DNA from 3 places in the Serratia sp. Nf2 genome. Region 1 is predicted to be linked to each of the others. Evidence: predicted binding sites of a transcription regulator. Region 1 holds the regulator's gene; each other region holds the start of a gene.
The links. Region 1 encodes PurR, which represses purine synthesis genes. Its sites were predicted from a motif close to CANGCAAACGTTTGCNTG; they were not measured.
Positions count from the first base shown of each region.

Region 2: guaB (IMP dehydrogenase) is a predicted target of PurR. The motif match lies at 1,672-1,689, and genes of this name have one in related genera.
Region 3: C9411_RS19530 (amino acid aminotransferase) is a predicted target of PurR. The motif match lies at 1,578-1,595, and genes of this name have one in related genera.

Region 1 covers NZ_PYTW01000003.1:143,586-146,816, forward strand. The annotation lists gene sodB (superoxide dismutase [Fe]) at 1-573, shown strand, start outside; gene C9411_RS08465 (YnhF family membrane protein) at 635-724, opposite strand; gene purR (HTH-type transcriptional repressor PurR) at 1,049-2,074, shown strand; gene punR (DNA-binding transcriptional activator PunR) at 2,071-3,015, opposite strand; gene punC (purine nucleoside transporter PunC) at 3,139-3,231, shown strand, end outside.
Region 2 covers NZ_PYTW01000010.1:90,434-93,664, forward strand. The annotation lists gene C9411_RS20550 (TIM-barrel domain-containing protein) at 1-200, shown strand, start outside; gene xseA (exodeoxyribonuclease VII large subunit) at 204-1,580, opposite strand; gene guaB (IMP dehydrogenase) at 1,751-3,214, shown strand.
Region 3 covers NZ_PYTW01000009.1:175,402-178,632, reverse strand. The annotation lists gene ompC (porin OmpC) at 289-1,416, shown strand; gene C9411_RS19530 (amino acid aminotransferase) at 1,661-2,851, shown strand; gene C9411_RS19525 (MBL fold metallo-hydrolase) at 2,929-3,231, opposite strand, start outside.

The sequences.
Region 1 (3,231 bases):
TTTGAATTACCTGCATTACCGTATGAGAAAAACGCGCTCGAGCCGCACATCTCCGCCGAGACCCTGGAATACCACTACGGCAAACACCACAACACCTACGTGGTTAACCTGAACAACCTGGTGAAAGGCAGCGAATTCGAGGGCAAATCGCTCGAAGAGATCATCAAGACCTCTGACGGCGGCGTCTTCAACAACGCCGCGCAGGTGTGGAACCACACCTTCTACTGGCACTGCCTGTCGCCACAGGGCGGCGGTGAACCGCAGGGCGAACTGGCGGTGGCGATCGTCAAATCCTTCGGCTCCTTCGCTGCGTTCAAAGAGCAGTTCACCGATGCCGCAGTGAAAAACTTCGGTGCCGGCTGGACCTGGCTGGTGAAAAAACCGGACGGCGCGCTGGCGATCGTCAACACCTCCAACGCGGCCACCCCGCTGACCGGTGAAGACAAACCGCTGCTGACCGTTGACGTGTGGGAACACGCGTATTACATCGATTACCGCAATGCGCGTCCAAAATACCTGGAAAACTTCTGGGCGTTGGTCAACTGGACCTTCGCCGCGGAAAACCTAGCGTAAGCGCAGGTTCTGAGGTGATGAGGCGCAGCCAGGCTGCGCCTTTTTTATAACCGGGGGTAAATCAGTTCAACGCGGCAACGAAGCTGAAAGCGATAATGACCGCCAACGCGCAGACGGTGGTGAACAGCGACATCTTCAATTCGGTATCCATGACAACTCCTTTAAAATGGGCTTTCCTAAGGATAAAAGGCGCACAATTAGTACGTCAAATCATTTTCCCACAGTTCGCCGATAAAATCTTGTTATCATTTCCCGGTTTATAATCTCGATTACCTCTTCCACTTTTGTTCAATATGCGACAAAATTCGCAGTTCACAACTGCGTACCGGCATCCATGCCCCTCCTGATTAAGCGCTGAAGACTTCAACACACTAAAAACTCAGTTTTCGCTTCTCTGGAGAAGGATCTACGTAGGCAAACGATTAACATCACACTTACATGCTGTAAACATGTGAGTTCAGGAGTCATTCCTTACATGGCAACGATTAAAGATGTGGCCAAACGCGCGGGCGTTTCCACCACCACCGTTTCGCACGTCATCAATAAGACTCGTTTCGTCGCCGAAGAGACCAAAGCGGCCGTGTGGGCCGCCATCAAAGAACTGCACTACTCGCCGAGCGCCGTGGCGCGCAGCCTGAAAGTCAATCACACCAAGTCGATCGGCCTGCTGGCCACCTCGAGCGAAGCGCCCTACTTTGCCGAAGTGATCGAGGCGGTGGAAAACAGCTGCTACAGCAAGGGCTACACCCTGATCCTGTGCAACTCACACAATAATATGGATAAGCAGCGCGCCTATCTGGCGATGCTGGCGCAAAAACGCGTCGACGGCCTGCTGGTCATGTGCTCCGAGTACCCCGATCAGCTGCTGGGCATGCTGGAAGACTACCGTAATATCCCGATGGTGGTGATGGACTGGGGCGCTGCGCGCGGCGACTTCACCGATACCATCATCGATAACGCGTTCGAAGGCGGCTATCTGGCCGGCCGTTACCTGATCGAGCGCGGCCACCGCGATATCGGCGCCATTCCGGGCCAGCTGTCGCGCAACACCGGCGGCGGCCGTCATCAGGGCTTTATGAAGGCGCTGCAGGAAGCGCATATCGACATCCGCGAAGAGTGGATCGTCCAGGGTGACTTTGAGCCGGAGTCCGGCTACAAGGCGATGCACCAAATCCTGTCGCAAAAACAGCGGCCGACCGCGGTATTCTGCGGCGGCGACATCATGGCGATGGGCGCCATCTGCGCGGCCGACGAGCTGGGGCTGCGGGTGCCACAGGATATTTCTGTGATCGGCTATGACAACGTGCGCAACGCCCGCTACTTCACCCCGGCGCTGACTACCATTCACCAGCCGAAAGAGCGTCTGGGCGAAATGGCCTTCACCATGCTGCTGGATCGCATTATCAGCAAACGCGAAGAGTCGCAGGTGATCGAAGTGCATCCGAAGCTGATCGAACGCCGCTCGGTCGCCGACGGCCCGTTCATCGACTACCGCCGCTAATCCCCCGCGCCGGAAGCCTGCGCGGCTTCCGGTTCCACCTCGCTCAGCCACTCCTGATTCAGCGTTTCCCCATCGCCCAGATACGCCAGCAGCCAGCTCATCGCCGGTGACGGTTTATCCTGCTGCCAGGTCAGGCAGCAAGGGCTGGCAGGAAACGGCTGCTGCAGCTGCAACGCCTTCAACTCACCGCGCTGCACCCGCGGCAGCGCCCGATGCGCCGGCATCATGCCGACGCACAGCCCGGCGCACAAACAGTCGAGCGCCGAAGTCCAGTCCGGCACCACCAGCCGCCGCTGGTTATCCAGCGTCCAGGTGACGCGCTTGGGCAGATTGCGCGAGGTGTCCTCCAGGCAAAGCGAAGGATACGGCCGCAGCTGATCGTCATTCAGCGGCCCCGTCAACTGCGCCAGCGGATGTTGCGGGCTGACCACGCACAGCCAGTTCATATAGCCCATGTCGCGGAAGGCGAAGCCGCCGCCGACCGGCACCGCACGGGTGGCACCGATCGCCATATCCGCCCTGCCGTCCACCAAGGCATCCCACACGCCGTTGAACACCTCGGGTTGCAGCATCAATTCGACGTCGGGGAAATGACGGTAGAAATCCAGCACCAGTTGGCGGCTGCGCTGCGGTTTGACGATGATGTCGACCGCGATATTCAGCTGGCCGCGCCACCCGTTAGCCACCTGCTGACAGTGGCGGCGAGTGTCGAGCATTTTTTTGATAACAACTCGCGCATCCTTGATAAACAACGCGCCGGCCGGCGTCAACTCCACGTCGCGGTGACGCCGCTCAAACAGCGGCACCGCCAGCCATTGCTCCAGCTGCCGTACGGTATAGCTCACCGCCGACGGCACCCGGTGCAGCTCCTGCGCCGCCGCGCTGAAACTGCCGGTACGCGCCACTGCGTCGACCACTTCAAGAGAATATTCAGACCACATCGCTTTGCCTTCAATTTTTTTAACAGCACTTTGCAAATATTACCGTTTCACAAGCAGAGATCCAGCCGGATACACTGGCCGGCGCTAAAAACCTGCGACACTAAAATATTAACGAGAAATACCATGCGAAATTCCTTTGGCTTTATGTTCTACCTCGCCGGCCTGAGCATGCTGGGTTATCTGGCGACCGATATGTACCTCCCCGCCTTCGGCGCC
Region 2 (3,231 bases), on a different contig from region 1:
AAAGCGAAGGCTGGCGGCAGGGCGATGCGCTGTGGCTGCGCTGGGAAATGCGCTGCGACCCTCAGCGCATCATGCTGGATATCACGACGGAAGGGCGTTTCCGCCCGGCCTGGCGCACGCTGACGCTCAGCCTGCCGGAAGGCGAGACGCGCGCGCTGTGGGTGAACGGCGAACCGGGCGAGCGTTTTACGCTGGAGTAGGGGCTACTCGGCCGCGCGTTTCTTGCGCGGCTTCTTGGCGACGGTGATGGTTTTCACCTCGCTTTCCACCCAGCCATCCTGCAGGCGGGTTTTCAGCAGTTCGCCGACCTGCGCCTGTTTGGTGGTTTTCAGCAGCTCGCCGCGCGGGGTTTGCGTCACGCTGTAGCCGCGCGCCAGCGTCGCCAGCGGGCTGACGGTTTCCAGTTGGCTGCAGGCCACGCCGAAGCGCTGGCGGTAGGCGTTGAGCTGCCGCTCCATCGCCTGCTGCAGGCGGTATTCCTGCTGCTGCACGCGCTGTTGGTAGCGGTGAATGCGGCCCTGCGGCTGCACCTGTGCCAGCCGCTGCTGGGCGCGTTCGCTGCGGCGGGCGGCCAGGCGCAGCTGTTGCTGCATGCCGTCTTCCATCCGGCGCTGCAGCTTGAACAGCAGCGTCTGCTGGCGCGCCAGGCGCAGATGCGGATGCTGCTGCTGTAAACGGTGATGAATGCGGGTGAACTGCTGCTGGCGCTGCGCCAGGTAGTAATCCATCGCCATCTCCAGCCGCTGCTGCTGCGACTGCAGTTGGCGCAACAGCTCAAGCTGATTGCGGCTGACCAGTTCGGCGGCGGCGGATGGGGTCGGCGCGCGCAGATCGGCGACGAAATCGGCGATGGTGACGTCGGTTTCATGGCCGACGGCGCTGACGATCGGAATGCGGCTGGCGAAGATCGCCCGTGCCACGCGTTCGTCGTTGAAGCTCCACAGATCTTCCAGCGAACCGCCGCCGCGGCCGACGATCAGCACGTCGCATTCATCGCGGCGGTTGGCGGTCTCGATGGCGCGCACGATCTGCATCGGCGCTTCCGCGCCCTGCACCGAGGTGGGATAGATGACGATCGGCAGCGACGGATCGCGCCGCTGCAAGACCTGCAGAATATCGTGCAGCGCCGCGCCGCTGGCGGAGGTGATCACCCCGACGCGTTTGGCCGGGGCGGGCAGCGGCTGCTTGAACTGCTGATCGAACAGCCCTTCGGCGCTCAGGCGCTGTTTCAGCTGCTCGAACTGTTGCTGCAGCAGGCCGTCGCCGGCGGGCTGCATGCTCTCGGCGATCAGCTGGTAGTCGCCGCGTGGTTCATACAGCGTGATGCTGGCGCGCACCAGGACCTGCTGGCCGTTTTGCGGCCGGAAAGTGACGCGGCGGTTGCTGTTGCGGAACATCGCGCAGCGCACCTGGGCGCGGTCGTCTTTCAGCGTGAAATACCAGTGGCCGGAGGCGGGCTGGGAGAGGTTGGAGATCTCGGCGGAGAGCCAAATCTGCCCCATTTCCCTTTCCAGCAGTTGGCGAACCGTCTGATTGAGGCGGCTTACGGTAAAAATGGAAGGCGAAACAGGTAGCGACATGTGACCCAGATCAAATTTCAAAACAATCACTTAATTGGTCGATACTACATGGCTGAAAAAGGTAATCAAGACTTTTTGTAAGAAAGTGCTGGAGGCAACCGATTCCGCTCTGTATAATGCCGCGGCAATATTTTATCTTTTTCACAGCCCACCCTGGTGAGATATTGCCCATGCTACGTATCGCTAAAGAAGCTCTGACGTTTGACGACGTCCTCCTGGTTCCAGCCCACTCCACGGTTCTGCCTAACACCGCAGAGCTCGGCACTCAACTGACCAAAACCATCCGCCTGAACATCCCTATGCTGTCCGCAGCCATGGATACCGTTACCGAATCCGGCCTGGCCATCGCGCTGGCGCAGGAAGGCGGCCTGGGCTTCATCCACAAAAACATGTCCATCGAGCGCCAGGCTGAAGAAGTCAGCCGCGTGAAGAAGCATGAAAGCGGCGTAGTTACCGACCCGCAGACCGTTACCCCATCCACCACGCTGCAGGAAGTGAAAGAGCTGACCGCCCGCAACGGCTTCGCCGGTTACCCGGTCGTGACCGAAGACAACGAGCTGGTCGGCATCATCACCGGCCGCGACGTGCGCTTCGTGACCGATCTGACCCAGCCGGTCACCGCGGTCATGACGCCAAAAGATCGCCTGGTCACCGTGAAAGAAGGTGAAGCGCGCGACGTGGTGCTGCAGAAGATGCACGAAAAGCGCGTAGAAAAAGCGCTGGTGGTGGACGACAGCTTCCACCTGTTGGGTATGATCACCGTTAAAGACTTCCAGAAAGCGGAACGTAAGCCGAACGCCTGTAAAGACGAGCACGGCCGTCTGCGCGTAGGCGCGGCGGTCGGCGCCGGCGCCGGCAACGAAGAGCGCGTTGACGCGCTGGTGGCGGCAGGCGTTGACGTCCTGCTGATCGACTCCTCGCACGGCCACTCCGAAGGCGTGCTGCAGCGCATCCGCGAAACCCGCGCCAAATACCCGGATCTGCAGATCGTCGGCGGCAACGTCGCGACCGCAGCGGGCGCCAAAGCGCTGGCTGAAGCCGGCGTGAGCGCGGTGAAAGTGGGTATCGGCCCTGGCTCCATCTGCACCACCCGCATCGTGACCGGCGTGGGCGTACCGCAGATCACCGCCATCGCCGACGCGGTGGAAGCGCTGGAAGGCACCGGCATTCCGGTTATCGCCGACGGCGGCATCCGCTTCTCCGGCGACATCGCCAAAGCGATCGCCGCAGGCGCATCCTGCGTGATGGTCGGCTCCATGCTGGCGGGCACCGAAGAATCCCCGGGCGAAATCGAGCTGTATCAGGGCCGTTCGTTCAAGTCTTACCGCGGCATGGGCTCGCTGGGCGCGATGTCCAAAGGCTCTTCCGACCGTTACTTCCAGACCGATAACGCCGCCGACAAACTGGTGCCGGAAGGTATCGAAGGCCGCGTCGCCTATAAAGGCATGCTGAAAGCCATCGTCCACCAGCAGATGGGCGGCCTGCGCTCCTGCATGGGCCTGACCGGCTGCGCCACCATCGACGATCTGCGCACCAAGGCGGAGTTCGTGCGCATCAGCGGCGCCGGCATTCAGGAAAGCCACGTGCACGACGTGACCATCACCAAAGAGTCGCCGAACTACCGCATGGGCTAATGCCTTAACCTCTCCTG
Region 3 (3,231 bases), on a different contig from region 1:
ACGTTTTTTAAACGATTTCGTTACAAAACAAAGGCCAGCCTCGCTGGCCTTTCGCATTTTTTAATATTGACGCACGTCACAAAGTTCCCGAAAAATTACATTTGGTTACACATACTTTCCTTTTGCAACCTGATTGGGACATTGGTATCATTTTCGTCCTAGATTAACCCGCCTGTGAATGGAACACTGCGTTCAGACACAGGACGACACCAATCTATCAACAATAGTTCCCAAAGAATTATTGGCGGCAGTGGCAAAGGTGTCCGAATAACACCAATGAGGGTAATAATGATGAAGCGCAACATTCTTGCAGTGGTTATCCCGGCTCTGTTGGCTGCTGGTGCAGCAAACGCAGCTGAAATCTACAACAAAGACGGCAACAAGCTGGATCTGTACGGCAAAGTTGACGGTCTGCACTACTTCTCCGACGACAAAGGTAACGACGGCGATCAGACCTATGTTCGTTTCGGCTTCAAAGGTGAAACTCAGATTACTGACCAACTGACCGGTTACGGCCAGTGGGAATACAACGTCCAGGCTAACCACTCCGAGTCTCAGGGCACCGAAGGCACCAAAACCCGTCTGGGCTTCGCTGGTCTGAAATTCGCTGACTACGGCTCCTTCGACTACGGCCGTAACTACGGCGTACTGTACGACGTAGAAGGCTGGACCGATATGCTGCCAGAGTTCGGTGGCGATACTTACACCTACTCCGACAACTTCATGACCGGCCGTACCAACGGCGTTGCGACTTATCGTAACAACAACTTCTTCGGTCTGGTTGACGGTCTGAACTTCGCTCTGCAATACCAGGGCAAAAACCAGAACGACGGTCGTAACGTTAAGAAACAAAACGGCGACGGCTGGGGTATCTCCTCTACTTATGACATCGGCGAAGGCGTAAGCTTCGGCGCTGCATACGCTTCTTCCAACCGTACCGACGACCAGAAACTGCGTTCCAACGAGCGTGGCGACAAGGCTGACGCATGGACCGTGGGCGCGAAATACGACGCCAACAACGTTTACCTGGCGGCAATGTACGCAGAAACCCGTAACATGACTCCGTTCGGCGGCGGCAACTTCGGTGCTGGCTGTGCAGCTACCGATGACAAGTGCGGTGGCTTCGCGAGCAAAACTCAGAACTTCGAAGTGACTGCTCAGTACCAGTTCGACTTCGGTCTGCGTCCAGAAGTGTCTTACCTGCAGTCTAAAGGTAAAAACCTGAACGTCCCAGGCGTAAGTTCTGACCAAGATCTGGTTAAATATGTTTCTGTTGGTACCACTTACTACTTCAACAAAAACATGTCCACCTACGTTGATTACAAAATCAACCTGCTGGATGACAACGAGTTCACCAAAGCAACCGGCACCGCTACCGACGATATCGTCGCTGTTGGTCTGGTGTACCAGTTCTAAGTTGTCTCGCTTAACGGCGGTTTACCGTCGGCTAAGTTAAAAAACAGGGCTTCGGCCCTGTTTTTGTTTGTGTCAGCCGGTAACTTTTTATCCTGCCGATTTCTCCTTCCCCATCATTTTTTCTGCCTAATACTCCCCCTTCACAAGATCGCGGTGTTTTTGTCGCAAACGGTTGGCAAAGCCGATAACTGGCGTTACCCTGATGCTTCTGTCTGCTTAACTCCGAGATTTGGAAGCACCTGACATGTTTGAAAAAATCACCGCCGCACCCGCCGACCCGATCCTGGGCCTGACCGACATTTTCCGCGCCGACGCCCGCCCGAATAAAATCAATTTAGGGATTGGCGTTTATAAAGACGAAACCGGTAAAACCCCGGTGCTGACCAGCGTAAAAAAAGCTGAGCAGTATCTGCTGGAAAATGAGACCACCAAAAACTATCTCGGTATTGAAGGCATCCCGGCGTTCGCCAGTTGCACGCAAGCGCTGCTGTTCGGTAAAGAGAGCCCGATCGTCGCCGATCGTCGCGCGCGCACCGCACAGACGCCAGGCGGCACCGGCGGCCTGCGCGTGGCGGCAGACTTCATCGCTAACCAGACCAGCGCCAAACGCATCTGGATCAGCAACCCAAGTTGGCCGAACCACAAGAACGTCTTTAGCGCCGTGGGCCTGGAAGTGCTGGAATACGCCTACTACGACGCCACCAACCACGCGTTGGATTTCGACGGCCTGCTGAACAGCCTGAAACTGGCCCAGGCCGGTGATGTCGTGCTGTTCCACGGCTGCTGCCATAACCCGACCGGTATCGATCCAACGGCGGAGCAGTGGGCACAACTGGCTGAGCTTTCCGTGGCCAATGGCTGGCTGCCACTGTTCGACTTCGCCTACCAGGGCTTCGCCAACGGTCTGGAAGAGGATGCGCAGGGCCTGCGTATTTTCGCCGCCAAACATCAAGAGCTGATCGTCGCCAGCTCCTACTCGAAAAACTTCGGTCTGTACAATGAGCGCGTCGGCGCTTGCACCATTGTGGCTGCCGATGCCGAAACCGCCGATCGCGCCTTCAGCCAGGTGAAAGCGGCGATTCGCGCCAACTACTCCAACCCGCCGTCGCACGGCGCGGCCGTGGTCGCCACCATTCTGGGCAACGACGCTCTGCGCGCAATGTGGGAACAGGAGCTGACCGACATGCGCCAGCGTATTCACCGCATGCGTCAGCTGTTCGTGAACACCCTGCAGGAGAAAGGCGCGCAACAGGACTTCAGCTTCATTATCCAGCAGAACGGCATGTTCTCGTTCAGCGGCCTGACCAAAGAACAGGTGCTGCGTCTGCGCGAAGAGTTCGGCGTATACGCCGTGAACTCGGGCCGGGTGAACGTGGCCGGCATGACGCCGGACAACATGGCGCCGCTATGTGAAGCCATCGTCGCCGTGCTCTAAAAGCATCGACGCAGGCCATAAATCATAAAAAAAGGGCGCTCTATGCGCCCTTGATTATTTCTGCCGGGAAATAATCGCTACCACACCGCCGGCTCTTCGCGCAGGAACGGGTTGGTCTGGCGCTCGTGGCCAAAGGTCGACATCGGGCCGTGGCCAGGAATAAAGCGCATATCGTCGCCCAACGGCAGCAGCTTGGTGCGAATAGAGGTAATCAGTGCCTGATGGTCACCGCGCGGGAAGTCGCTGCGCCCCACGCCACCGTTAAACAGCACGTCGCCCACCAGCGCCAAACGCGCTTGCTCATTGATAAAGACGATGTGGCCCGGCGTATGCCCGGGGCAATGCAGCACCTTGAGCGTCATTTCGCCCACCTGCATCTC